DNA from 3 places in the Streptomyces sp. NPDC027185 genome. Region 2 is predicted to be linked to each of the others. Evidence: predicted binding sites of a transcription regulator. Region 2 holds the regulator's gene; each other region holds the start of a gene.
The links. Region 2 encodes HrcA, which represses chaperone genes, less so after heat shock. Its sites were predicted from a motif close to TTNGCACTCNGNNNNNCNGAGTGCNAA; they were not measured.

Region 1: a site for HrcA is predicted at 3,344-3,370, ahead of groL (chaperonin GroEL). Genes of this name have one in related genera too.
Region 3: a site for HrcA is predicted at 3,670-3,696, ahead of groES (co-chaperone GroES). Genes of this name have one in related genera too.

Annotation. Positions count from the first base shown of each region.
Region 1 is NZ_JBVHRF010000002.1:1,065,371-1,074,625, reverse strand. Features, by position in the region: gene ACZ4M8_RS09840 (glucosyl-3-phosphoglycerate synthase) at 1-380, opposite strand, end outside; SAM riboswitch class I at 552-700, shown strand; gene thrC (threonine synthase) at 718-2,010, shown strand; gene ACZ4M8_RS09830 (MoaD/ThiS family protein) at 2,124-2,402, shown strand; gene ACZ4M8_RS09825 (cold-shock protein) at 2,892-3,098, shown strand; gene groL (chaperonin GroEL) at 3,560-5,185, shown strand; gene ACZ4M8_RS09815 (dienelactone hydrolase family protein) at 5,356-7,182, opposite strand; partial or broken gene ACZ4M8_RS09810 (helix-turn-helix domain-containing protein) at 7,344-8,302, shown strand; gene ACZ4M8_RS09805 (hypothetical protein) at 8,370-8,942, shown strand; gene ACZ4M8_RS09800 (prepilin peptidase) at 8,983-9,255, opposite strand, start outside.
Region 2 is NZ_JBVHRF010000001.1:768,368-777,622, reverse strand. Features, by position in the region: gene ACZ4M8_RS03340 (DUF3097 domain-containing protein) at 1-398, opposite strand, end outside; gene ACZ4M8_RS03335 (MBL fold metallo-hydrolase) at 458-1,192, opposite strand; gene hrcA (heat-inducible transcriptional repressor HrcA) at 1,375-2,391, shown strand; gene dnaJ (molecular chaperone DnaJ) at 2,392-3,531, shown strand; gene ACZ4M8_RS03320 (nitronate monooxygenase) at 3,780-4,874, shown strand; gene ACZ4M8_RS03315 (16S rRNA (uracil(1498)-N(3))-methyltransferase) at 4,871-5,614, shown strand; gene ACZ4M8_RS03310 (OsmC family peroxiredoxin) at 5,851-6,282, opposite strand; gene ACZ4M8_RS03305 (histidine triad nucleotide-binding protein) at 6,550-6,906, shown strand; gene ACZ4M8_RS03300 (ribonuclease Z) at 6,925-7,830, shown strand; gene ACZ4M8_RS03295 (serine/threonine-protein kinase) at 7,993-9,255, shown strand, end outside.
Region 3 is NZ_JBVHRF010000006.1:344,900-354,154, reverse strand. Features, by position in the region: gene ACZ4M8_RS21515 (THUMP-like domain-containing protein) at 1-361, opposite strand, end outside; gene ACZ4M8_RS21510 (polysaccharide deacetylase family protein) at 922-1,818, shown strand; gene ACZ4M8_RS21505 (FtsW/RodA/SpoVE family cell cycle protein) at 1,961-3,400, opposite strand; gene groES (co-chaperone GroES) at 3,843-4,151, shown strand; gene groL (chaperonin GroEL) at 4,255-5,880, shown strand; gene ACZ4M8_RS21490 (hypothetical protein) at 5,995-6,333, opposite strand; gene ACZ4M8_RS21485 (helix-turn-helix domain-containing protein) at 6,943-7,794, shown strand; gene ACZ4M8_RS21480 (DUF397 domain-containing protein) at 7,791-8,036, shown strand; gene ACZ4M8_RS21475 (GntR family transcriptional regulator) at 8,138-8,728, shown strand; gene ACZ4M8_RS21470 (SDR family NAD(P)-dependent oxidoreductase) at 8,880-9,255, opposite strand, start outside.

The sequences.
Region 1 (9,255 bases), on a different contig from region 2:
ACGAAGCAGACGATGTCACCGCGGGTGACGAGCAGCGACCGCCACAGCACCTCACCCTTGCCGGGCACCGCCGGCAGCCGCGGCAGTACATCGTCCCGCGCCACCACCCGCGCCCCGGCAGCGGCCGCCACCTCGGCGGTCCGGTCGGTGGACCCGGAGTCGAGGACCACCAGCTCGTCGATGAGCGGTACCTCCTCGGTCATCAGGGCGGCGCGGATGGCCGCGACGATCGTGCCGACCGTCGCCTCCTCGTCGAGTGCGGGCAGTACGACGCTGACCGTGCGGCCGCTGAGCCGTTTGGCCTCCAGCAGCTGCGGCAGCGGCCGGTCGGCAGCGGACCAGGAGCGGCGCCCCAGCCAGCGCTCCACCTCTTCCAGCACGTCTTCAGACTCCTCGGTGCGCGCCGTCTCGGCGGCGCATGTGATCCATCTCGCGGTTCGGACGGCTGGCTCTCGTGTCAGTGCCGTCGGTTACAGTCTTGAACAACGCGGATGACCGCCGCATGCCGGGGTCACCGCACCACAAACGCCTGGGATTTCCCAGCGCCATACCGCTCATCCAGAGGGGCAGAGGGATACGGCCCGTTGAAGCCCCGGCAACCCTCCAGCCGGTCTCGACCGCATCACGCGGCGCGAGGCTCCCGGCTAGGGAAGGTGCCAAATCCGTCTCGCGGCGAGATGCGTCGCGAGGAAGATGAGGAGAAAGGGCCTCGCCTCCATGGCTGCGCAAACTGTCGAAGTTACCGAAAACGCCTCCGCCGTCACTCTCGGTCCCGCCGTCGCTCTCTCCTGTCGCGAATGCGGTGAGCGTTTCCCGCTCGGCCCGATCTTCGCCTGTGCGACCTGTTTCGGTCCGCTGGAAGTGGCGTACGAGCTGCCGAGCGGTGACCCGGAAGCGCTGAAGAAGCAGATCGAGGCCGGTCCGAACAACATCTGGCGGTACGCACCGCTGCTGCCCGTCCCCGCGGACGTGGCCGAGAAGCCCAGCCTCAACCCCGGCTTCACCAAGCTGGTCAAGGCCGACAACCTCGCCCGTGAGCTGGGCGTCACCGGCGGCCTCTACGTCAAGGACGACTCCGGCAACCCGACGCACTCCTTCAAGGACCGGGTCGTCGCCATCGCCGTCGAGGCGGCCCGCGCCTTCGGCTTCACCACCCTCTCCTGCTCCTCGACGGGCAACCTCGCCGGTGCCGTCGGCGCCGCCGCCCGCCGCGCCGGCTTCCGCTCCTGCGTCTTCATCCCGCACGACCTGGAGGCCGGAAAGGTCGTCATGGCCGCGGTCTACGGTGGCGACCTCGTCGGCATCGAGGGCAACTACGACGATGTGAACCGCTTCTGCTCCGAGCTGATCGGCGACCCGCTCGGCGAGGGCTGGGGCTTCGTCAACGTCAACCTCCGCCCCTACTACGGCGAGGGCTCCAAGACGCTGGCGTACGAGATCTGCGAGCAGCTCGGCTGGAAGCTGCCGGACCAGATCGTCATCCCGGTGGCCTCCGGCTCCCAGCTCACCAAGATCGACAAGGGGCTGAAGGAGCTGATCGCCCTCGGCCTCGTCGAGGACAAGCCCTACAAGATCTACGGTGCCCAGGCGGAGGGCTGCTCCCCGGTGTCGACGGCGTTCAAGGCGGGCCACGACGTGGTCCGCCCGCAGAAGCCCGACACCATCGCCAAGTCCCTGGCGATCGGCAACCCGGCCGACGGGCCGTACGTCCTCGACATCGCACGCCGGACGGGCGGCGCGGTGGAGGATGTCGACGACGAGCAGGTCGTGGACGCGATCAAGCTGCTGGCGCGGACGGAGGGGATCTTCGCGGAGACCGCGGGCGGGGTGACCGTCGGCGTGACCCGCAAGCTCCTCGAAGCGGGCCTGCTCGACCCGTCCCTGACCACCGTCATCCTCAACACCGGCGACGGCCTCAAGACGCTTGACGCCGTCGCCCCGACCACCGGCCCCACGGCCACCATCCGCCCGAGCCTGGACGCGTTCCGCTCGGCCGGTCTGGCCGGCTGACTCCCGGTCGCCCCGGCCGGTAGCCGGCCGATCCGGTCCGTCCGCCGCCCGCCCCGTCCGGGCGCGGCGGGCGGCCTCGCAGACGTATCCGCAGTCGTTGGAAGGCAGAACCCATGAGCGTCAAGGTCCGCATCCCCACCATCCTCCGCACGTACACCGGCGGCGCCTCCGAGGTCACCGCCGAGGGCGCGACGCTGTCCGAGGTCATCACCGATCTGGAGAAGAACCACCAGGGCATCGCCGCCCGGGTGCTGGACGACGCGGGCAAGCTGCGGCGCTTCGTGAACGTCTACGTCAACGACGACGACGTCCGCTTCGAGCAGGGCCTGGAGACCCCGACGCCGGACGGCGCGGGCATCTCGATCATCCCGGCGGTGGCCGGCGGCTGCTGACGCCGGGCCGGGGGCGGGGAGCCGCCACCCTGGTGGCGAATGGTTTTCGCCATTCCTTTCTCTTACTGGCCGATAATCGCTCCGTTCGGATATCCGGACGGAGCGATTCCGCGTTGTGAAACAGTCCTGCAAAACGCGATACCATTTCGCGGATCCCCTTCTTCTGCTCGTCGAGCACGGTGCGGCGGCCTTCTCAGTGCCCCGGGATCGCGATGAGTTGTGTGCAAAGTGTGTGCGGTGTTTGCGTCTCAAGTGCCTTTTGTCCGGCCCGAGTTGCCCGGGAATATTGCCAGTTCTGGGCATATCGCCACTTCTCGCGCCGTCAGAATTCTCGTCCGATTGACCTGTTGCGCTGGGCGTCGGTGCGGATACATTCGGCGGCGGTCGACGCGTTCCGGCGCACACCCCACGGGCCATTCGCGGGGTGAGGTCTGACCCGGGTCCGCGGAGTGCGGTCCTGCGCAAGGGCCAGTAATAGGGGAGTTAGGCATGGCTCAGGGCACCGTCAAGTGGTTCAACGCGGAGAAGGGGTACGGCTTCATCGCGGTCGACGGTGGTGCGGATGTTTTCGTCCACTACAGCGCGATCCAGATGGACGGCTACCGCACCCTTGAGGAGGGTCAGCGAGTCGAGTTCGAGATCTCGCAGGGCCAGAAGGGGCCGCAGGCGGACATGGTCCGGGTGGCGGCCGGCTGAGCGCCGACCGACTGCAGCATCGAGCAGCATCGAGGAGACCCGCACCCCGGTTGGGGTGCGGGTCTCCTGCTGCGCGGGGGGGGGCGGGGCGGCGGAGGGGTCTCTACGTGCCCTTCTTGCGGAGGGCGCTTGCGCCCGCCCGTCGCCCGGCCACCGCCCCTCAACGTGCCCTTCTTCGAAGGGCGCCTTGCGCCCGCCCGTCGCCCGGCCGCCGCCCCTCAACGTGCCCTCCTTGCGGAGGGGCGCTTGCACTCGATGGGGTCGAGTGCTAATCATTGCGTTAGCACTCTCCGAGTGAGAGTGACAGTTTTGGACCGTCGGTGAGGTCCGCAGGCGGGGCGGGAAGGAACCGCTCCCTCGGTGGGCCGTCCGTCGCGGGCGCCAGCGCGGTCCGGAGGAAAGAGCCTCCACGCCCCGAAGGCGCGGGAGGTGCCCCCTTCGTCCTGGGAGGACCACTTCACATGGCCAAGATCATCGCGTTCGACGAGGAGGCGCGGCGCGGCCTTGAGCGCGGTATGAACCAGCTCGCCGACGCCGTCAAGGTGACCCTCGGCCCCAAGGGTCGCAACGTCGTCCTTGAGAAGAAGTGGGGCGCCCCCACGATCACCAACGATGGTGTGTCCATCGCCAAGGAGATCGAGCTGGAGGACCCGTACGAGAAGATCGGCGCCGAGCTGGTCAAGGAGGTCGCGAAGAAGACGGACGACGTCGCCGGTGACGGCACGACGACCGCGACCGTCCTGGCCCAGGCGCTGGTCCGTGAGGGTCTGCGCAACGTCGCCGCCGGTGCCAACCCGATGGCCCTCAAGCGGGGCATCGAGACCGCCGTCGAGGCCGTCTCCGCCGCCCTGCTGGAGCAGGCCAAGGATGTGGAGACCAAGGAGCAGATCGCTTCCACCGCCTCCATCTCCGCCGCTGACACCCAGATCGGCGAGCTGATCGCCGAGGCCATGGACAAGGTCGGCAAGGAAGGCGTCATCACCGTCGAGGAGTCCCAGACCTTCGGTCTGGAGCTGGAGCTCACCGAGGGTATGCGCTTCGACAAGGGCTACATCTCGGCGTACTTCGCCACCGACATGGAGCGTATGGAGGCGTCGCTCGACGACCCGTACATCCTGATCGTCAACTCCAAGATCGGCAACGTGAAGGACCTGCTGCCGCTCCTGGAGAAGGTCATGCAGTCCGGCAAGCCGCTGCTGATCATCGCCGAGGACGTCGAGGGCGAGGCCCTGTCGACCCTGGTCGTCAACAAGATCCGTGGCACCTTCAAGTCCGTCGCCGTCAAGGCTCCGGGCTTCGGTGACCGCCGCAAGGCCATGCTCGGCGACATCGCCATCCTCACCGGTGGCACCGTCATCTCCGAGGAGGTCGGCCTCAAGCTGGAGAACGCCGGTCTCGACCTGCTGGGCCGCGCCCGCAAGGTCGTCATCACCAAGGACGAGACCACCATCGTCGACGGTGCCGGCGACAGCGAGCAGGTTCAGGGCCGCGTCAACCAGATCCGTGCCGAGATCGAGAACAGCGACTCGGACTACGACCGCGAGAAGCTCCAGGAGCGCCTGGCGAAGCTCGCCGGTGGCGTCGCCGTCATCAAGGCCGGTGCCGCGACCGAGGTCGAGCTGAAGGAGCGCAAGCACCGCATCGAGGACGCCGTGCGCAACGCGAAGGCGGCCGTCGAGGAGGGCATCGTCGCCGGCGGTGGCGTCGCCCTGCTGCAGGCTTCCAGCGTCTTCGAGAAGCTGGAGCTGGAGGGCGACGAGGCCACCGGTGCCGCCGCTGTGAAGCTGGCCCTGGAGGCCCCGCTGAAGCAGATCTCCGTCAACGGCGGCCTTGAGGGCGGCGTTGTCGTGGAGAAGGTGCGCAACCTGGCCGTCGGCCACGGTCTGAACGCCGCCACCGGCGAGTACGTCGACATGATCGCCGAGGGCATCATCGACCCGGCGAAGGTGACCCGTTCCGCGCTGCAGAACGCCGCCTCCATCGCCGCGCTGTTCCTCACCACCGAGGCCGTCATCGCCGACAAGCCGGAGAAGGCCGCCGCGGCGGGCGCTCCGGGCGGCATGCCCGGCGGTGACATGGACTTCTGATCCCACCCCGTCCCGCCGTACGCGGCGGGACGGACGGATCTCCGTCCCACGGTTCGCCGGGGCGGCACCTCCTTCGGATTCTTCCGGAGGAAGTGCCGCCCCGGCGGCGTTTCCGGGCCCGTTCCCTGCGGATTCCTTCCCTGCGGATTCCTTCCTTGCGGGTGTGTTCCCTACGGGCGCGTCAGGTGGTCCACGACGGTCCGGACCGCTGTGCGGACGGCCGTGCGGAGTGCGTCGCGGTCGGCGTCGGCGTGGTTGTCGGCGGTCTCGAAGCCGTGGTGGCCTTTGGGGACATCGATCACGTCGACGGTGGTGCCGTGTCCGGCGGCGGCGGTCAGGAACTCTTCCACGGTCGCGGCGAGTTCGGGGAGTTCGCGGCCGGCCCGGACCACGACGAGCGGCAGGTCGCCCGCGCCACGGACCGCCCTCACCGGCCGGAAGCGGTCACCGTCCAGGCCCCAGTTGGGCAGCGGGGCGAGGATCGGGTAGTTCGCGGCGAGGCAGCGCAGCCACGGCGGCGGGGCGCTGAGCCAGTCGGCGGCCAGCAGTCCGCCGCCGGAGAAGAACCAGAGCGCGATCCGGTCGCCGTCCACCCGCGGGTCGGCGCGCAGCCGCGCCACCGCCGCCGCGATGTCCTCGGCGGCGTCCGGGTAGCCGTCGAGGTCGTGCAGCCGGTGGTCGAGGACCGCGCCGATCGCGCCGTGGGCCGCGATGAGGCGGGCGTACCCGGTGAGCGCCGGCCAGTCGCGCGGTGTGGGCCGGGCGCTCTTCGGGACCGGGCCGCCGTGGACGAGGAGCACCGCCGGGTGGGGGCCGTCGCCCCCGGGGAGGTGCAGATCGACGGTCTCGTTCCGCTCGCGCGGCACCTTTGGTACGTCGATGACGAACGGCCGCAGGTGCGGCGGCGGTTGGCTGCCCGCCGGGGTGAGGCGGCGGCCCTCGCCCGCAGCCGCGCGCAGCAGGACGTCGGCGAGAGCGTCGGGGTCGGAGAGCATCGGCCAGTGTCCGGTGGGCAGTTCGAGGAAGCGCACACCGGGTGCGGTGAGCGGCTGGAGCGCCGGTTCGCCGAGGTCGACCTGGATCTGGACCAGGTCGATGCTCGCGCCGTTGGCGGTGCAGAGGATGCCGGTCGTGGGGATGCCGGCGGCGGCGCCGGTCAGCCGCAGCGGCTGGAGGAGGGTGCCGAGGGGCTGCGGGGCGGCGTCCCGGGTGAGGCGTTCCAGGGCCGCTGCCGGGAGGCTCGCGGTGCTGCCCCAGCGGTGCCAGGCGGCGGGGGAGCCGGGCGCGGGGAGCGCGCCGACGGGTGCGCCGCCCGCGGTGTCCGCGGTGTCCGGCCGGGCCCCGCCCCCGCCGCCCGCGGTGTCCGGCCGGGCCCCGCCCCCGCCGCCCGCCGGGTCCGCTCCCGCGTGGCCCGCGAGTTCTTCCCGTATGCGCTGGTCGGGCACGGTGGCCCAGGCCGGTTGGCCGTTCCGGGGCGGGGCGGTGTCCAGGGCGATGAGCCGCGTCACGCGGTCCGGCCGCCGGTCCGCGGCGCCGAGGGCGGGGTGCAGGCCGTAGCCGTGGCCCACGAGGACGATGCCGGGGGCGGGTGCGCGGGTGGCGGCGGCCGGGCCGGGGGCGGGCGCGTCGCCGGGGGCCACGGGGGCGGAGTCGGCCGGGCCTTCGGCGGGTCCGGCGGTGGCGCCCGCCGCCCCGTTCCCTTCCGCCTCGGCCCTTTCCGCCCCGGTCTGCTCCGCCCCGGTCTCTCCCGCCGCGTCGATCGCGCGCACGACCACCGCGATGTGTGCCTCCAGGTCCGGCGCGGGCCCGTCCGGGTGCGCCCCCTCGGGGCCGATGAGCGTGACGGCGTGTGCCTGCGCGCCCGCCGCCGTCAGGCGGGCCGCGGTCTCCTCCCAGACCCAGCCGCCGGTGAAGGCGCCGGGCACCAGGATGAAGTGGGTGCCGGGCGGCGTCTCGTGGGCGGGGTGTCCGCCGTGGTTTCCGGTCCGCTCGTTCATCGTCCGCTCCTTGCTCGTCTCGTCCGTCGGGGCGTTCCCCGGGGGCGGAGGGGCGCGTCCGCGTCAGGGCGTGCGCCCCTCCGGGCCCGAGGGGCGGCCGGACGGCCCGTCCCCTGTCCGGGCCGTCCGCGCCGCGTCCGCCGGTACGGTAGGAACTCCCCCTGAGGGAGGTTCAAGTGACGGTGTCCGACGGGCTGTGGAGCATCGGTGAGCTGGCGGAACGTGGCGGGGTCACGGTCAAGACGGTCCGGTTCTACTCGGATCGCGGGCTGCTGCCGGAGCGGGCGCGCAGTGCGGGCGGCCACCGCCGGTACGGACCGGACGCGCTCGACCGGCTGCGGCTGATCCGTTCCCTGCGCGCCCTGGATCTGCCCGTACCCCAGGTGCGCCGGATCGTCGAGGACGAGGCGGGGGCGGGCGGGGTGCTGGAGGACGCCGTCGCCGGGCAGTTGCGTCAGCTCGGTGGCCGGATGGCGGCGCTGCGCTGGCGGGAGGCCGGACTCCGGCTCGTCCAGGAGTGTCCGCCCGGGGAGCGCGCGGACCGGCTGCGGCTGATCGGTGCTGGGCGGCGCCGCCCAGCACCGATCCGCTCGTCCGCTTCTGGCGCGCCTGGCTGCCGCCGCGGATGGCGCCCCGGGCGCTCGCCGCCTTCCTGGACCAGGCGGTTCCGGTGCCGCCGGACGATCCGACGCCCGCGCAGGTCCTGGCCTTCGCCCGCCTGCACGCCCTGGTGACCCGTCCGTGCGACGGCACCGCCCGCCCGCAGCCCGCGGCGCACCGCTCCGGCCCGGACTTCCGCCCGGAGGTCCTGTACGACGGGCTGGGCGAGGCGTACGAGCTGGCGGGCGCGCGGCTGCGGCGGGAGCGGGCGCCGCACGCCGGGGAGGCGCTGGACTGTTTCGTCGCCGCGTACGCCGCCTCCGGGGGTGTCCGGGACACGCCGGACTTCCGGCGCGTTCTCGCCGCCCGCCTCGCCGCCGATCCGCGGATCGACCCGTACTGGGCGCTCACCGCCGAGGTCCTGCGCCCGCGCGGGGGCCGTCCGGTGCCGACGCCCGGCACCGCGCACGACTGGTTGCTGGCCGCCCTGACCGACGAGGTGGCCGGGCGCGCCGCCTGACGCGCGGAGCCCAACTCCGTTGTCCACAGGGCCCCGTGTTGTCATACCCCTCTGGCAGGATGCTCCCATGTCGAACACGCAGACGATGACGTACGCGCGGGTCGGTGCCGTCCTGGAGGAAGCCGGGGTGGTGGCGCCGGAGCAGGTCCGGCGGGTGCTCGCGGAGTGTGTGACGGGCGCGGACGAGCCGTTGCGGCCGTACGAGGTCGCCTGTGCGCTGGAGACGTTCGGCATAGCGCTGTCCATCCACGCCGACGACATCGACTATCTGGAGCCCGGTTACGCCTCGCTGCTGGAGCGCGCCGCGGAGTTGACCGGCGGCGCCGTCACGGTCACCAAGGTCCGCCTGGTGGAGGGCGACCGCTCGCCGGACGGCGCCTCCCGGGACGACACCCTGGAGTTCGAGCGCAACGGCATAGCGGTCGCCGTCCCCGCCGAGCATTTCTCGGACGAGTACTACGACCATCTGGCGGCCACCGAGGCGATCGATGCCCTGGCTCCTGGCGGTGATGACCTGCGGACCTTCCGCTACGTCGACTTCCCGCGGGAGAAGTACGGCGTCTACGACACGATTCTGGCGCTGGTGACGCCCGATCAGGCGGAGCGGTTGGAGCAGGGGTTGGGGCTGGTGATGCGCTGAGACGGGGTGCTGCTGGGAGCCACCGGCGAGGTGGCCGGGGCTAGCGTGCGGTGATCACGCCGATCAGCGTCCCGGCCAGCATGAACGGACCGAAGGCCATCGCCGTGCGCCGGTCCGCGCGCCGCGTCACCATCAGCGCCACTCCGAACAGCGCGCCCGTTCCGAAGGCGGCGAAGGTCCCGAGGAGGAGGGCGGGCCAGCCGTACCACCCGAGGAGGGCGCCGACGGAGAGCGCCAGTTTCACGTCGCCGAGGCCCATGCCCGCCGGGTTGACGAGGAAGAGCACGCCGTAGAGCGCGGCGAGCGCCAGGCT
Region 2 (9,255 bases):
CCCCACACCCGCTCGACCAGCTCCGCGTCGTGCCGCCCTTCCACGTAGATCCGCCCCGCGCGGGCGACCCGGGCGCGGGCGCCGGGCACCGCCAGCGAGCCGGACGCCGTCCGCGCCGGAGTGCTCGCCGCCGCACGCCCCCGGGGCCGTACGAGCGTGACGACCTCGCCCTCCAGCAGGAAGCCGCGCGGCTCCATGGGGAAGACGCGGTGCTTGCCGAAGCGGTCCTCCAGGGTGACCGTCGGCCCCTGCGCCGACTTCTCGCAGCGGATCACCGCCCCGCAGAACCCCGTGGTCACCTCCTCGACCACCAGATCCGTCTCCGCCTCGACCTCGGGCGCGGGCCGCTGCTTCTTCCAGGGCGGGGTGAGGTCGGCGCTGTACCGCTTGCTCTGCATGGTGTCGGGATGCCTGTTCTGTGACGGGTCGGGCCGGGGCGGGCGGGTACGGGGGTGGTTCAGACGGGCGGGGCGCCGAAGCGGGCGGCGAGCGCGTCCCGCTGGGCGCGGACGAACGCGGCGTCCACCACGGCGCCGTGCCCGGGGACGTACCGCGCGTCCTCGCCGCCCAGGGCCAGCAGCCGGTCCAAGGCGGCGGGCCACTGCCGTCCGAGGGCGTCGGGCCCGGCGGACGGGGCGCCGGACTCCTCGACGAGGTCGCCGCAGAAGACGGTTGCGGGCTCCGCGCCGCGCCCCGGGGCGAGCACCGCGAGGTCGTGCGCGGTGTGGCCGGGTCCGACGTCGGCGAGCAGCACCTGCCGGTCGCCGAGGTCGAGGGTCAGCTCGCCGTGTACGCCGTGGTGCGGCAGCACCAGGATGTCGGTGGCTTCGGTGGCCGCGTCCGGGTCGGCGCCGTGGCGCACCGCGTCCTCGCGCAGCGCCTCCTGTCCGCGGGCCATCAGCGCGGCGGCTCCGGCGGCGGCGAAGACCCGCACCCCGGCGAAGGCGGCGGTGCCCAGGACGTGGTCGAAGTGCGGATGGGTCAGCGCGATGTGGGTGACGTCACGGCCCAGCACCCGGCGGACGGCGAGCCGCAGGGCGACGCCGTCGCGGAGCGTGGCGCCGGTGTCGACGAGCAGCACGCCGCCGTTGCCCTCGACGACGCCCACGGTCTCGTCCCAGCCCGGCATCCGGCGGCGGGCGACGCCGTCGCCGAGCCGCTCCCACCCCGCCTCTTCCCAAGTCGTGCGCATGCCGAGACGCTATCGGTAGCGCGGTGGTGACGCCCGGCGGATCACGGGGCGTGGCCGGTGTCGCACGCGGGACCCTTGCCCTGCCGGTGCGCCCCGGCCGTACACTGGAGCGGTACTGGCACTCGGACCGGTGGAGTGCCAGGCGAGGGAGCCGCAGGACGGCGGGACTGGAGGTGTGCGCGGTGCTCAGTGAACGCAGGCTGGAGGTGCTGCGTGCCATCGTCCAGGACTACGTCGGCACGGAGGAGCCCGTCGGTTCGAAGGCGCTGACCGAGCGCCATCGGCTCGGTGTCTCCCCGGCCACGGTCCGTAACGACATGGCGGTCCTGGAGGAAGAGGGGTTCATCGCCCAGCCGCACACCAGCGCGGGCCGGATCCCCACCGACAAGGGCTACCGCCTCTTCGTCGACAAGCTCGCCGGCGTCAAGCCGCTCTCCAGCCCCGAGCGCCGGGCGATCCAGAACTTCCTGGACGGCGCGGTCGACCTCGACGACGTCGTGGGCCGTACGGTCCGGCTGCTCGCGCAGCTGACCCGGCAGGTCGCGGTGGTGCAGTACCCGTCGCTGACGCGCTCCACCGTCCGCCACGTCGAACTGCTGGCGCTGGCCCCGGCGCGGCTGATGCTCGTACTGATCACCGACACCGGACGGGTCGAGCAGCGGTTGATCGACTGCCAGGGGCCGTTCGGCGAGGCGTCGTTGGCGGATCTGCGGGCCCGGCTCAACAGCCGGGTGGTGGGGCGCCGGTTCGCGGATGTGCCGCAATTGGTGCAGGATCTTCCGGACTCCTTCGAGCAGGAGGACCGCGGCACGGTCTCGACGGTGCTGTCGGTGCTGCTGGAGACGTTGGTGGAGGAGACCGAGGAGCGGTTGGTGATCGGCGGTACCGCCAATCTGACCCGCTTCGGGCACGACTTCCCGCTGACGATCCGGCCGGTGCTGGAGGCTCTTGAGGAGCACGTGGTGCTGCTCAAACTGCTCGGGGAGGCCAAGGACTCGGGCATGACCGTACGTATCGGGCATGAGAATGCCCATGAAGGACTTGCGTCCACGTCGGTGGTCGCGGTCGGCTACGGTTCGGGCGACGAGGCAGTCGCCAAACTCGGCGTGGTCGGACCGACCCGCATGGACTACCCCGGAACGATGGGAGCGGTACGCGCAGTGGCACGTTACGTCGGACAGATCCTGGCGGAGTCGTAAGTGGCCACGGACTATTACACGGTCCTCGGTGTCGGCCGCGACGCCTCGCAGGACCAGATCAAGAAGGCTTTCCGGCGGCTGGCGCGCGAGCTGCACCCGGATGTGAACCCGGATCCGAAGACCCAGGAGCGGTTCAAGGAGATCAACGCCGCTTACGAGGTGCTGTCGGACCCGCAGAAGAAGCAGGTCTACGACCTCGGCGGCGACCCGCTCTCGCAGGCGGGCGGCGGTGGCGGCGGAGCCGGTGGCTTCGGTGCCGGCTTCGGCAACTTCTCCGACATCATGGACGCGTTCTTCGGTGCCTCCTCGCAGCGCGGACCGCGCTCGCGGACCCGGCGCGGCCAGGACGCGATGATCCGTCTCGACGTCGAGCTGGACGAGGCGGCGTTCGGGACGACCAAGGAGATCCAGGTCGACACCGCCATCGTGTGCACCACGTGCACCGGTGAGGGCGCGGCCCCCGGCACCTCCGCGCAGACCTGTGACATGTGCCGCGGTCGCGGTGAGGTCTCGCAGGTCACGCGGTCCTTCCTCGGTCAGGTCATGACGTCGCGGCCGTGCCCGCAGTGTCAGGGCTTCGGCACGGTCGTGCCGACGCCGTGCCCGGAGTGCGCCGGTGACGGCCGCATCCGCTCGCGCCGCACGCTGACCGTCAAGATCCCGGCGGGTGTCGACAACGGCACCCGTATCCAGCTCGCGGGCGAGGGCGAGGTCGGCCCCGGTGGCGGTCCCGCCGGTGACCTCTACGTCGAGATCCACGAGCAGCCGCACCCCGTCTTCCAGCGGCGCGGCGACGATCTGCACTGCACGGTCACCATCCCGATGACGGCGGCGGCGCTGGGCACGAAGTGCCCGCTGGAGACGCTGGACGGGGTGGAGGAGATCGATGTCCGGCCCGGCACGCAGTCCGGCCAGTCGATCCCGCTGCACCAGCGCGGTGTGACCCATCTGCGGGGCAACGGCCGCGGCGATCTGATCGTCCACGTCGAGGTGCAGACCCCCTCCAAGCTCGACCCCGAGCAGGAGGAGCTGCTGCGCCGCCTGGCCAAGCTCCGCGGCGAGGAACGCCCGACGGGCCAGTTCCAGCCGGGGCAGCAGGGGCTGTTCTCGCGGTTGAAGGACGCGTTCAACGGGCGGTAGGCGTACCGGCCGGGGGTCCGGGGGTCGTCCTCCGGGGCGGCACCGTCAGCCCGGTCAGCAGGGGCTGTTCTCGCGGTTGAAGGATGCGTTCAACGGGCGGTAGGCCGTTGGGGATCTGTGCAGGTGGGGCCCGGGGTTCTCCCGGGCCTCACGTGTGTCCGGCGACAGGTGGCCGATCTTGTGCGGTGGCCGGGGCGGGTGGGTCTGCCCGTTTCGGTGCGGTGCGCGGGGCATGACACGATGTGGCCATGTCCACCGCGCTGACCGCTCTTTGCCGTCATCCGATCGTGCAGGCGCCGATGGCGGGCGGCGGTTCCGGTCCGGAGCTGGCCGCCGCCGTCGGTGAGGCGGGCGGGCTCGGGTTCCTCGCCGCCGGGCACAAGACCGCCGACGGGATGTACCAGGAGATCAAGCGGGTGCGCGGGCTGACCGGCCGCCCCTTCGGCGTCAATCTCTTCCTCCCGCAGCCCGAACTCGCCGGCCCCGCCGCCGTCGAGGTCTACCGCGAGCAGCTCGCCGCGGAGGCCGCGTGGTACGGGGCGGGTCTCGGTGAGGTCGATCCGTACGGCGGCTCGGACGACGGGTACGAGGCGAAGCTGGCGGTGCTGCGCGAGGATCCGGTGCCGGTGGTGTCGTTCCACTTCGGCTGTCCCTCCCGCGCGGTGCTCGCCTCGCTCGCCGCGGTCGGGACGTACACCGTCGTCACGGTCACCACGCCGGACGAGGCGCGGGCGGCCGAGGCGGCGGGTGCGGACGCGGTCTGTGCGCAGGGCGTCGAGGCGGGTGGTCATCAGGGCACCCACCGGGATGATCCGCATGCCGACGGCACCGGCGCGCCGTTCGGGCTGCTCTCGCTGATCGCGCAGGTCAGGGCGGCGGTGCGGCTGCCGGTGATCGCCGCCGGAGGGCTGATGCGCGGTGCGCAGATCGCCGCGGTGCTCGCCGCCGGGGCCACCGCGGCGCAGTTGGGCACCGCTTTCCTCGCCACCCCCGAGTCCGGTGCGCACCCGCTGCACAAGAGCGCGCTGACCGACCCGCTGTTCACCCGTACCGAGCTGACCCGCGCGTTCACGGGGCGTTTGGCGCGGGGCCTGGTCAACCGCTTCCTGCGGGAGCACGGACCGTACGCCCCGGCCGCCTATCCGGCGGTGCATCAGCTGACCGCCGGGCTGCGGAAGGCTGCCGCGCAGGCGGGGGACGCGCAGGGGATGGCGCTGTGGGCCGGGCAGGGGCACCGGCTGGCGCGGGAGCTGCCCGCCGGTGCGCTGGTGGCGTTGCTGGCGTCCGAACTGGACGCGGCGCTCGGGGAGTTGAACGGTCGTAAGGTGAGGGACGAGGGATGACGGCACCGGTTTTCGTGGTGGATTCGCTGGCGGGCGCGCGGCCCGGCGGCACGCTGGTGCTGGACGGCCCCGAGGGTCGGCACGCGGTGTCGGTGCGGCGGCTGCGGGCCGGTGAGGACGTGGTGCTGACGGACGGCGCCGGGACCGGCGCGTACGGCACGGTCGCGGCGGCCGAGGGCAAGGACCGGCTGACGGTCGCGGTGGCGGAGGTCCGTACGGAGCCCGCGCCGCCGGTGCGGATCACCGTCGTCCAGGCGCTGCCCAAGGGGGACCGCGGGGAGCTGGCCGTGGAGACGATGACGGAGACCGGGGTGGACGCCGTCGTGCCCTGGGCGGCGTCGCGGTGTGTGACGCAGTGGCGGGGTGAGCGGGCCGCGAAGTCGCTGGCGAAGTGGCGGGCGACGGCCCGGGAGGCGGGCAAGCAGTCGCGGCGGCTGACCTTCCCCGAGGTGGCCGCGGCGCACTCCACCAAGCAGGTGGCCGAGTTGCTGGCGGCGGCCGATTTCGCGGCCGTGCTGCACGAGGAGGGCGCCACCCCGCTGGCCACCGCGGAGTTGCCCGCGGCCGGTTCGGTGGTGCTGGTCGTCGGCCCCGAGGGCGGCGTCGCCCCGGACGAGCTGGCCGCCTTCGCCGCGGCGGGCGCCGCCCCGTACCGGCTGGGACCGACGGTGCTGCGCACCTCCACGGCGGGTACGGCCGCGACGGCGCTGCTGCTGGGGCGGACCGGGCGCTGGAGCTGAGGGCGGGCGGGCCGGGGCCGGGTGTGCCACCGCCCGCCCGCACCGGCCGCCTGCCCGCCCACCAGGCCGCACCGCACCGGCCGTGCGTCGCGTGTCCGGCCCGCCACCCGGCTTGTCCGCTCGGTCCGCCGGTTGCCGGGCCCGGTGCGTGGCGCCGGTCATCCGCCCCGTATCCGGCCCGCCCGCCCCTCGGTACGGGCGCCGGGCGGCCGGCGCCCGTACCGGCCGGGCTGCCGTCAGCCGACGAGTTCGGCGTCGAGGGTGATGTTCCCGACGCCCTTGAGCGCCTGGCTGACCGGGCAGTTGGCCTTGGCGTTCTGCGCCGCCGCCTGGAAGTCGCCCTCCGACAGGCCCGGGACGCGGGCCCTGACGGTCAGGGCGATGGCGGTGATGCCCACGCCCACCTGGAGGGTGACGTCGGCCTGGGTGTCGATGATCTCGGCGGTGTGGCCCTGCTCGGCGAGGCCGTGCGTCAGGGCCATGGAGTAGCAGGCGGAGTGCGCGGCGCCGATCAGTTCCTCGGGGCTGGTGACGCCGTTGGGCTGCTCGACGCGGGCCGGCCAGCTGACGGGGAAGGTCCCGGCGCCGGAGGAGTTCAGGGTGACGGCGCCCTTGCCCTGGAGGAGGTTGCCCTCCCAGTGGGTGGTGGCGGTGCGCGTGGTTGCCATGGTGCGTCAACTCCCGGTTTGTGGGGGAATGGCGGGTGTGCGCGGTCAGCTTAGGTGCCGGGCGGTCCGCCCCGGCGGTCCCCGGACCCGCGCTCCGGCGTGGTCGGCCCGACCGGCCGTACGGCGGGCCGGGCCGGTAGCATCCGAGGGCGTACGCAGGGTGCGTACGGGGTCCGCCGGGTGTGCCGGGACGTGACGAGGGCGGCCATCGCGCGGCTCTCCCGCTCCGGCGGGTGCGGCGGCCGATGACCCGGGAGGAGCCCACCGGTGGCGGGAGAACCGCAGGCCGACTGCCTGTTCTGCAAGATCGTGGCGGGGGAGGTGCCGGCGACCGTCGTCCGCGAGAGCGAGACCACCCTCGCCTTCCGCGACATCAACCCTCAGGCGCCGACCCACGTCCTGGTGATCCCGAAGGTGCACTACGCCAACGCCCGCGAACTGGCCGCCGCCGAACCGGCCATCGCCGGTGACGTGCTGCGCGAGGCGGGTGAGGTGGCCGCCGACGAGAAGGTCGACGCGACCGGCTACCGCATCGTCTTCAACACCGGCCCCGGCGCCGGGCAGACGGTCTTCCACGCCCACGCCCATGTGCTCGGCGGGCGTGACCTGCAGAGCCTGGTCTGACGGGGCGAAGGCGGAGAGTTGTCCGTACGCGAACTGGTCGTCCTCGGCACCGCGAGCCAGGTGCCGACCCGGCACCGCAACCACAACGGCTATCTGCTGCGCTGGGACGGCGAGGGGCTGCTGTTCGACCCCGGTGAGGGCACGCAGCGGCAGATGCTGCGCGCCGGGGTCGCCGCCCACGACCTCAACCGCCTCTGCGTCACCCACTTCCACGGAGACCACTCGCTGGGCCTCGCCGGGGTGATCCAGCGCATCAACCTCGACCGGGTGCCGCACCCGGTCACCGCCCACTACCCGGCGAGCGGGCAGCGCTTCTTCGACCGGCTGCGGTACTCCACCGCGTACCGCGAGACCGTACGGCTGCGGCAGGAGCCGGTCGCGGCGGACGGGGTGCTGGTGAGGACGCCGGCGTACACCCTCCAGGCGCGGCTGCTGTCGCACCCCGTCGAGGCGTTCGGCTACCGGCTGGTGGAGCCGGACGCGCGGCGGATGCTGCCGGACCGGCTCGCGGCACACGGCATCGCCGGGCCCGACGTCGGCCGTCTCCAGCGGGAGGGGGAGCTGCGCGGGGTGCGGCTGGACGAGGTCAGCGAGGTGCGGCGCGGGCAGCGGTTCGCGTTCGTCATGGACACCCGGCTGTGCGACGGGGTGTACGCGCTGGCCGAGGGGGCGGACCTGCTGGTCATCGAGTCGACCTTCCTCGACGAGGACGTACGGCTGGCCACCGAGCACGGTCATCTGACGGCTGGTCAGGCGGCGCGGGTGGCGGTGGAGGCCGGGGTGCGCCATCTCGTGCTGACGCACTTCTCGCAGCGCTACTCCGATCCGTCGGTCTTCGAACAGCAGGCGCGGGACGCCGGGTTCACCGGTGAACTGACCGTCGCCCGGGACCTGATGCGGGTGCCGGTGCCCAAGAGGCGCTGACCGCCGGGGCGTTGGCCGGCCGCTCCCGGTGGACCGCTGGGATCTTCCTCGCCGATGTGCTGAGATGGTCGGCGGACGAGAAGGAAGCCGCCGCGGGGGCGCGGGTGCGGCCGGGGGGCCGGTGCCGCGGGCGCGGCGGCATACGGGGAGGTCGTCATCGCTATGGACGCCGGTGCCGCCATCGGACCGCTGCTGCCCGAGGATCCGCGCGAGATCGCCGGATACCGGCTGCTCGGCCGGGTGGGTGAGGGCGGGATGGGCACCGTCTATCTGTCGCGGACCCGCGGCGGGCAGCCGGTGGCGCTCAAGCTGATCCTGCCGCAGTACCGCCGCGACGCCGGATTCCGGCTCCGCTTCGAGCAGGAGGTGCGCGCGGCCCGCCGGGTGCAGGGCTACCACCTCGTACCGGTCGTCGACCACGACACCACCGGGCAACTGCCGTGGATCGCCTCGGAGTTCGTGGCAGGTGTGCCGCTGGACGCCGCGCTGGAGGAGTACGGGCCGCTGCCGCTGCCCGTCGTGTTCCAGCTGGTGGGGTGCGTCGCGCGGGCGCTGGCGGCGATCCACACCGCCGAGGTCGTGCACCGCGACCTCAAGCCCAGCAACATCATGCTCGCCGCGTCCGGCCCGTACGTCATCGACTTCGGGATCGCCCGCGCCGCCGACGCCACCCAGCTGACCAGCACCGGCGGCCGGATCGGCACCCCGCACTACATGTCGCCGGAGCACGCGCTCGGCGAGGAGGTGGGGTACGCGGGGGACTTCTTCGCGCTGGGGCTGATCGCGGCGGTCGCGGCGACCGGGCGGCATCCGTACGGCGAGGGCGGCGGGATGACGGTCGCCGCGAAGATCGCCAACAGCGCGGCCCGGCCGCCGGACCTCTCCGGCTACCCCGAGGCGCTGCGGCCGCTGCTGGCGGGCTGTCTGGCCGTGGATCCGGCGGCGCGGATCACCGCAGATGAGTTGGCCGCCCTGTGCGAGCGCGGCGCCGGGCGCCCGCTGCGGGACACCGACGGCTGGCTGCCCGCCCCGCTGGCCGCCGCGATCGACCGGCGGGAGCGGGCCGCCGCGCATCCTCCGGAGCCGGAGACCGGGCCCGCCCCAGGGGCGCCGGGCCCCGGCCCGTCCGGTGGCGCCACCGACGAGGCGGACCGGGAGACGAGGCCGCCCGGCGCCACCCCGCCGCCGTACGAGCGGCGGACGCGGGACCGCACCACCGTCCCGCCGCCCCCGGGGCCGCCGTCCGGACCGGGGTTCACCTCCGGCTCCGGGTACCCGCCGGGCGCGGGGCCCGCCACCCCGTACGGGACGGTCCGTGGGCCGGGCGCCGGATACGGCCAGGGGCCCGCGGCGCCGCCCGGCGGCGGCCCGGCGGCGCTGCGCAGCCGGGCGTTGATAGCGGTGGCCGCGGTCGTCACGGTGGTG
Region 3 (9,255 bases), on a different contig from region 2:
GGATCCCGGCGCGGGCCAGCGCGAGCGCGTCCCCGCCGATGCCCGCGCACAGGTCGGCGACGGAGCGGACGCCGAGCGCCGCGAGGCGGGCGGCGCGGTGCTCCGCGACGGCGGTCCGGGTGGACTGCTCGACACCGTTCGGCGTGAAGTACATCCGCCGGGCATCGTCCCCGAACTTGGCCGCGGCGCGCTGGCGCAGCCGCGCCTGCCCCAGCGCGGCGGAGACCAGCTCCGCCGGATGCTCCCGGCGCAGCCGGGTCGCGGTGGCCAGCTCATCGGCCGGGTCGTGGTCGTGCAGGGCGTCCAGCAGCGCCTGCCCCTCGGAGGTCAGCAGCGCGGCGAAGGAGTCGGGATCGGTCACACCCCCATCATTCCTCGCCGCGCCGGGAGGCCGGCGAACGGGCGGGGGAGCCCCGTACGGGAGCTTCTACGCGAGCCCTCACGGGGTGTTCCCCGGGTCCTTACGGGCCGGCCGGGCCCGGAGGGGGCAGAACCGGAACCCGTACGGGGCGAGCCGGAGTCCGCACGAGCCGGGCATGGAGCCGGCCGAGCCGGGCCCGGAACCCGTACGGGAGCGGCCGTGGCCCGCACGAGCCGGGTGCGGAGCCCGTACGGGAGGGACCAGGACCCGTACGGGACGTGAGCGGAGCCCCTACGGGACCGCCAGGACCCGTAGGGGACGGAACCCGGGCCCGTACGGAACCGGTGATACGCCCCTGGTCTGCCCTGACCCGCTCGGCGTACGGCGGGTGGGGCCGTCGGGCGGACGGCGCGCCGGGGGGCGTGGGCCGGTCGCCTGACTCTGCCGCGTGGCGGGCGGCGGCGCGGCGGAGGGCGCTGCCACGATCCGGCGTTATGCAGCTAATCAGACTTTTCTCGCGATCCGGGTGTCCCGGGCCGGTCCGGCCGGCGCCCCGCCCGGTGGCGCACCGCACCCGTTCCCTGGCCGCGTTCGGCGCCCTTGGCCTGCTCGCCGTCGGCTGCTCCGCCGCCGCGACGCCCTCCTCCCAGGACAACGTCCCCGCCCACGGCCGCCCCGCCGTGGCCCCCGCCGCCCGCGCCCTGCTCACCCAGGCCAAGCTGATCGAACGGGCCCAGGCCCGCCGCGACGCCGTGGCCGCCCGCTGGGGCCTGGACGAGGCGCCGCTGGAGCCCCCCGAGCCACCCGCCGCCAAACCGCACGTCACCACCGAGCCGGTCTTCTCCCGTGGTGACGACCCGAAGCTCCCGGTCGCCCTCTCCCGCGTCCCGACCGACCGGAAGATCGTCTTCCTGACCCTGGACGACGGCTACGACAAGGACCCCGAGTTCCTCCGGATGACGAAGGAGCTCCACATCCCCTACAGCGCGTTCCTCAGCGACTACCTCGCCAAGGACGGCAAGGGCTACGGCTTCTTCCGCACCGTCCAGCAGCAGGGCAACGGCGTGCACAACCACACGCTGCACCACCCCTACCTGCCCGGTCTCGGCGTCGAGGAGCAGCGCAAGGAGATCTGCGGCCAGCAGGAGAACCTCACCCGCGAGATGGGCCGCACCCCGCGGCTCTTCCGCCCGCCCTACGGCGACTACACCCGCGAAACCCTGGAGGTCGCCGCCTCGTGCGGGATCAGCGTGGTCCCGCTGTGGGCCGAGGAGTTCTTCCCCGACCGCATCGACTACAGCCGCGGCGACGGCAAGCTCCACCCCGGCGACATCATCCTGAGCCACTTCCGGGGCCGCGACGACTGGCAGGCCACCATGCCCGACCTGCTCCGCAACGTCCTGCGCACCGCCACCGAACAGGGCTTCGCCCTCGCCCGCCTGGAGGACTACGTCTGAGCCGGCCCCGTACGGACGGCGCCCGGCGCGCGCCGCTCCCGACCACCGCGTACGAGGCGGTCACCGGGTCCGTACCGTACGGGCGGCCACGGCGCGGCGCACCGCCCCGGTCGTCAGCGCCCCGGCGGCCGGGGCGCGCCCGTCAGCGTCCCGGCGCGCCCGCGCGCGGGGCGGGTACGCCGCCGCGCCGGGCCGCGCGCCGCCGGGTGCGCCGGGCGAAGGCGCCCACCGGCTCCCGGCGCCGCTGTGCCGCGTCGCTGATCCGGAGCAGGACGGCGACCATCATCCAGTTCGCGACCAGCGACGATCCGCCCTTGGCGAGGAACGGCAGCGCCTTGCCGGTCAGCGGGATCAGCCCCGTCACGCCCCCGGCGACCACGAAGACCTGGAGTATCAGCGCGCCCGACAGCCCCACGGCGAGCAGCTTGCCGAACGGGTCGCGGGCGCTCACCCCGACCCGGAACCCGCGCTGCGCGAGCAGGGTGTAGAGCAGCAGGACCGCCATCACCCCGGCCATGCCCAGCTCCTCGCCGACGGTGGTGAGGATGAAGTCGCTGTTGCCCGCGAACCCGACCAGCTCGGGGTGGCCCTGACCCAGCCCGGCGCCGCCCACGCCGCCGCTGCCGAAGCTGAACAGCGACTCCGCCGACTGCGCGGAGATCAGCCCCGGTGGCCGCTTCTCCGGCGGCAGGAAGATGTCCATCGGGTGCAGCCAGGCCATCACCCGGCCCTTGACGTGCGGCTCCGCCGACCCGACCACCGCCGCGCCGACCGCCGCCATCAGCAGACCGCAGACCACCCAGCCGGTCCGCTCGGTCGCCATGTACAGCATGATCACGAAGACGCCGAAGAAGATCAGCGACGTCCCCAGATCGCGTTCGAAGACCAGCACCAGCAGGCTGATCACCCAGATCGTGAAGATCGGCCCGAGCTGCCGGCCGGGCGGCAGCTGCACCCCCATCACCCGCCGCCCGGCCAGCGCCAGCGCGTTGCGGTTGACGGTGAGGTATCCGGCGAAGAACACCACGATCATCAGCTTCACGAACTCGCCGGGCTGCAACGACAGCGGCCCGATCAGGATCCACCGCTTGGCGCCGAACTGGTCCGCGCCGAAGAACGCCGGCGCCATCAGCAGCACCAGCCCGACCGCCATCGTCACGTACACGTACCGCTGGAGCACCCGGTGGTCGCGCAGCAGGAGCAGGATCGCCACGCAGACCGCCGCGCCGAGCCCCGTCCACAGCAGCTGCCCGTCGGCCGCCTGCGCGGTCTGCAGGCGCGGCAGCCGTTCGTAGGTGATGTCCAGCCGGTTCAGCAGGACGAGGCCGATGCCGGTGAGCAGGGTGGCCAGCGGCAGGATCAGCGGGTCGGCGCGCTCGGCGACGCGGCGGACGACGAGATGCGGGACGAACGCGATCAGCACCATCGCGCCGGCGAACCACGGCAGTCCGCCGGGCAGCCGACCCTCCATCGACAGGCCGGTGTAGACGTAACCGCCGACGGTGATGGCGACGGCGAAGGCGAGCATCCAGGCCTCGGTCCGGCGCCGGTCGGGCGCCTGGGCGAGCGCGGCGAACGTCATCGTGCGCTCGACGTCGCTCTCCTCCCGGGCGGCGCGCGCCGCACTCCTCGCTCCTCGCACCTGTTTCCTCCGTCGTCCGGGAAGCCGCCCGCCCCTGTGGCCTGCTCGGCAACCCTGAGGGAAGACCGGAGCCCGTGGTGCCAGGTTGCGGCGGCCGCCCCTGATGTGTCCGGTTCGGCACGGTATCCGGCCGGAGCGGCGCGGGGTATGGCGCACCGGGACCGGGCCCGGGGCCCGCCGTCCGCCGCGCCGACCCGTTTCCGGCACGACTGGCACTCCACTTGACCGAGTGCTAACCGCGTCATAGTGTCGGCGTTGGCACTCTCCGAAGGGGAGTGCTAAGCACGGCGATGGGCTGGTCCGGCACCCGCGACGACGGATCCATCTGCTCGCCACCTCAGACAGTTAACCCCGTGAGATCTCCGAAGGGGGAGGTCGGATCGTGACGACCGCCAGCACCAAGGTTGCCATCAAGCCGCTTGAGGACCGCATCGTGGTCCAGCCGCTCGACGCCGAGCAGACCACGGCCTCTGGCCTGGTCATCCCGGACACTGCCAAGGAGAAGCCCCAGGAGGGCGTCGTCCTGGCCGTCGGTCCGGGTCGCTTCGAGGAGGGCAACCGTCTTCCGCTCGACGTTTCCGTCGGCGACGTCGTGCTCTACAGCAAGTACGGCGGCACCGAGGTGAAGTACAACGGCGAGGAGTACCTCGTCCTCTCGGCTCGCGACGTTCTCGCGATCGTCGAGAAGTAAGTCACCCAGCATCCTGCTGTGATCTGCGCCCCTGGTTCCCGCGTCCAAGCACCGGGGCAGGGGCGCAGTTCGTTGAGAGCACGACGTTAAGGACACGTAACTCATGGCGAAGATCCTGAAGTTCGACGAGGACGCCCGTCGCGCCCTGGAGCGCGGCGTCAACAAGCTTGCCGACACGGTGAAGGTGACGATCGGCCCCAAGGGCCGCAACGTCGTCATCGACAAGAAGTTCGGCGCGCCGACCATCACCAACGACGGCGTCACCATCGCGCGTGAGGTCGAGGTCGACGACCCCTACGAGAACCTCGGCGCCCAGCTCGTCAAGGAGGTGGCGACCAAGACCAACGACATCGCGGGTGACGGCACCACCACCGCCACCGTGCTGGCCCAGGCGCTGGTCCGTGAGGGTCTGCGCAACGTCGCCGCCGGCGCCTCCCCCGCCGCCCTGAAGAAGGGCATCGACGCCGCCGTCAAGGCCGTCTCCGACGACCTGCTCGCGACCGCGCGTCCCATCGAGGACAAGACCGACATCGCCGCCGTCGCGGCCCTGTCCGCCCAGGACAAGCAGGTCGGCGAGCTGATCGCCGAGGCGATGGACAAGGTCGGCAAGGACGGTGTCATCACCGTCGAGGAGTCCAACACCTTCGGTCTGGAGCTGGACTTCACCGAGGGCATGGCCTTCGACAAGGGCTACCTCTCGCCCTACATGGTCACCGACCAGGAGCGGATGGAAGCGGTCCTGGAGGACCCGTACATCCTCATCCACCAGGGCAAGATCTCCTCGATCCAGGACCTGCTGCCGCTGCTGGAGAAGGTCATCCAGGCGGGTGGCTCCAAGCCGCTGCTGATCATCGCCGAGGACGTCGAGGGCGAGGCCCTGTCGACCCTGGTCGTCAACAAGATCCGTGGCACCTTCAACGCCGTCGCCGTCAAGGCGCCCGGCTTCGGCGACCGCCGCAAGGCGATGCTCGGCGACATGGCCACCCTCACCGGTGCCACCGTCATCGCCGAGGAGGTCGGCCTCAAGCTCGACCAGGCCGGTCTGGACGTGCTGGGCACCGCCCGCCGCGTGACCGTCACCAAGGACGACACCACCATCGTCGACGGTGGCGGCAACTCCGAGGACGTCCTCGGCCGCGTCAACCAGATCAAGGCCGAGATCGAGACCACCGACTCGGACTGGGACCGCGAGAAGCTCCAGGAGCGCCTCGCCAAGCTCGCCGGCGGCGTCTGCGTCATCCGCGTGGGTGCGGCCACCGAGGTCGAGCTGAAGGAGAAGAAGCACCGCCTGGAGGACGCCATCTCCGCGACCCGCGCCGCGGTCGAGGAGGGCATCGTCTCCGGTGGTGGCTCCGCGCTCGTCCACGCCGCCAAGGTGCTGGAGGGCGGCCTGGGCAAGGAGGGCGACGAGGCCACCGGTGTCGCCGTCGTCCGCCGCGCCGCCGTCGAGCCGCTGCGCTGGATCGCCGAGAACGCCGGCCTTGAGGGCTACGTCATCACCTCGAAGGTCGCCGAGCAGGACAAGGGCCAGGGCTTCAACGCCGCCACCGGCGAGTACGGCGACCTGGTCAAGGCCGGCGTCATCGACCCGGTCAAGGTCACCCGCTCCGCCCTGGAGAACGCCGCCTCCATCGCCTCGCTGCTCCTGACGACCGAGACCCTGGTCGTCGAGAAGCCCGCCGAGGAGGAGCCCGCCGAGGCCGGCCACGGCCACGGCCACGCCCACTGACCCGGCCCTCAACAGGCCGCGCCGGTAGCGCGACGCGAGGCCCGGTCCCCGATGGGGGGCCGGGCCTCGCGGTGTGTCCGGAGGCGCCGAGCGGGTACGGGATCGGGTCCCGCGTCAGGCAGCTGAAGCGCCGCCCCCGCCGCCGTCCTCCGCGTCGAGGTCGTCCGCCATCTGCCGCAAGCGGCCACCCCGGCTCTCCGACACCCGGTGCACCTTGGTCAGCGCATCGCTCAAGTCGTAGGCCAACAGGTGGATTTCGCCGGGCGTCCACGCACAGGAGCCGAGCGTGCGGCGGGCCTCCTCGATGAGCGCCGCCGCCGCCTCCATCTGCTCCGCCTCCATCCGGTCGGCGAGCCGCGAGACGTACCCGGTCCCCGTGCCGCCGATGAGGTAGGACGGCTTTCCGTCGGGACTGGTCCACGGCAGCAGCCGGGCGTGGTCCATGGAGTTCATCGGGCGGTCACCGCCCCTCCGCGGAGCAGGTTCGCTCCGACGGCACCGTGCGCCGTCGACCACAGCTGGCGCCGCCGTGTCCGCTGTACGCGGTGTTCCTGCCGCCGCTCCGAGGGAGTGAGGACGTAGGGGCGTACCAGGGGGACGTCCTCGCAGCGCGGTGCGGGGGAGGGTACGAGCGCAGGATGTGCGGGCGGAGCCTCAACCTGGTGCCTCACGGGACACGGGTCTGCGGCCCGGTGGCAGCCCTGGGCGGGCAGTAGTCGGGCCGTCAAGGTTTCGAAGATCGTTCGGATAAGGTGCAGCACTGTCGTCAACCTCCATGGGGTTGAGGGCCACGCCCCCGGACGGTCGCCGCTCAGCAGCGTCGCGGGGGTCTTCTCATGCGGCGAGTTCTGTTTCGCAGTGCTCGGAGGCGTCGCCGTTCTCTGGAAGCTTTACGGCGCCAGCCAGCGAGGGGGGAGGCGCCATGGTCACTGGCTGCTTTCCGGCCCGCACCCGCTGTGCTCCTTTTGGCGGTCTGAATGCAACAGTGGCGCACGCATTGCCAAAAGGGTGGAACATCTGTCTCAGTCGCCAGCGTGGTCAACGACGTGCCAAACTGCGACCATGGCGCAGAAGCGAGCGACACCGACTATCAAACGGCGCAGAGTTGGCGGTCAGTTGCGTCGCTGGCGTGGCTCCATGAAGTCCGGCGATGCGGCCAAGCTCATGGGTTGGGACACCACCCGCCTCAGTCGCATCGAGCGCGGCACGTACCGGATCTCGGGTGATGAAGTGCGGAGCCTGTGCGCCAAGTTGGGCGTCGGTGACCCGGCTGGTGTGGAGGAAGTCGCTAAGGCGGCTGAGGAGCCGATCGGCGGAGGCTGGTGGGCGGCCTACGCCGACCGCATCGGTCAGAACTACCTCGACTTCATCGAGCTGGAAGCCGAAGCGCAGACGATCCGCATCCAGCATCCGGTGGTCGTGCCCGGTCCGCTTCAGTCGCCCGGATACGTTCGGGAGATGATCACGCGGGCCCCTACCACGGAGTCCGCGGCGCACGCTGAGACGCTGGTTTCGATCCGGATGGCACGACAGGCCGTCCTCAGTAGTGCAACCAAGCTCCACGCGCTTGTTCCCGAGTCAGCGCTGCACGCTCAGTTCGAGTCAGGGCCTGCGGTCATGCGGGACCAGATTCGCAAGCTCCTCGATGCCTCGGAGATGTCGAACGTCGAGCTTCAGCTCATCCCGCTCACCGCGCACCCGACGTATGGGGCCAGCGGCATGGCCATCCTCTCGTACCGACACCCGTGGGCAACGGTGGCCAGCATCGACAGCACTTTGGGCGGTAGTCACACGGATGATGCGAAGCAAGTCGACCTGCTGAGTACGGAGTTCAACGCCATAGCTTCCATCGCGCTCTCCGTCGACAAGTCACGGGATCTCCTCAACGAATATCTGGAAGGACTGCACAAGTGACCACGAAGAACGGACGCGCCCTCATGGCCCTAGCGCTCGAAGGAGCCGTCTGGAAGAAGTCCTCCTACAGCGCAGGCGGCGAATCACAGTGTGTGGAGACCGCTGACCTGACCGGCACCGTGTACGCGGCCATCGCCGTCCGAGACTCCAAGGCTCCGCAGGGGCCCGCGTTGGTCTTCCCGGTCGGCGGTTGGTCGTCGTTCGTTTCCGCCGTCAGGGGTGGGGAGTTCCCGGTTATCTGACGGGCGTTGCGCAGTCACCCAAGCAGACGGGCGGTCCCCGGAAACGGGGGCCGTCGTCGTACTGTCGGGACCCATTCCCCAGCGATCAGCGAGGAGCGCGTATGACCGTCAACGGTGACGGCCGCCGGCCGGAGGGGCAGCGCGGCGCCGAGACACCCCGCTTCCGCCCCCTACGCCGCCGCGGCGTCCAGCGGCTCGCGCGGGAGCAGTGGGGTGAAGGGCGCTCCATCTGGTCGGCCGACGCCGAAGGGCGGGAGCTGGTCGTCGATCAGCTCGTCGTCGGCGAGGAACCGGCGCCCGCCGCCGTCACGGACGTGCTCGGGATCGAGTCGCACGAGGCGGTGTGCGTGCGCCGCCGCCGGTTCGTCCTCGACGGCAAACCGGTACTGCTGGCCACCAGCTATCTGCCCGCCGCTCCGGTGGCCGGTTCGGCGATCGTCCAGGAGGACACCGGGCCCGGCGGCGTCTACGCCCGCCTGGCCGAACTGGGCTGTGAACCGGTGCGCTTCCGGGAGGAGATCCGCAGCCGGATGCCGTCCCGGGACGAGGCGGACCGGCTGAGCCTCGGCGCCGGGACGCCCGTGATCGTCATCGTCCGCACCGCCTTCACGGACGGCGGCCGTCCCGTCGAGGTCAACGAGATGATCCTGGACTCGTCCGCGTACGTCCTGGAATACGACATCGAGGCGTAACGGCGACGCGCGGAACCGCGGTGCGCGGGGCCCGCTGATCCGGTGGCGGCCGCGCCCGCCGGGCCGGAGCGGCACGCACGCCCCCGCACCCGCCGGCCCGGCCGGAGCGCGAGCCGTCGCGGCGTACCCCGGTCCCGGCCCGCCGTGTCCGCTACTTCGGCCCGAACTTCCGGCCCGTACGCGAGGTCAGGCCGCTCAGGACGCTGCGCGGGGTCAGCTTCACGGCGCCCATCAGGGCCTTGTAGCGGGGGTCGGGGATGGAGAGAGCGCGGCCGCGGGCCAGGTCCTGCATCGCGGCGTCGACCAGCTTGTCCGCGTCCAGCCACATCCAGCCGGGGATGTTGTCGGTGCGCAGTTCGGCCCGCTGGTGGAACTCCGTCCGGACGAAGCCGGGGCACAGCGCCATCAGCCGCACCCCGGTGCCCGCCAGGTCCCGCGCCGCGCCCTGCGTGAACTGCACCACCCACGCCTTGCTCGCCCCGTAGGTGCCGCTCGGCACGAACGCCGCGACGGAGGCGACGTTGACG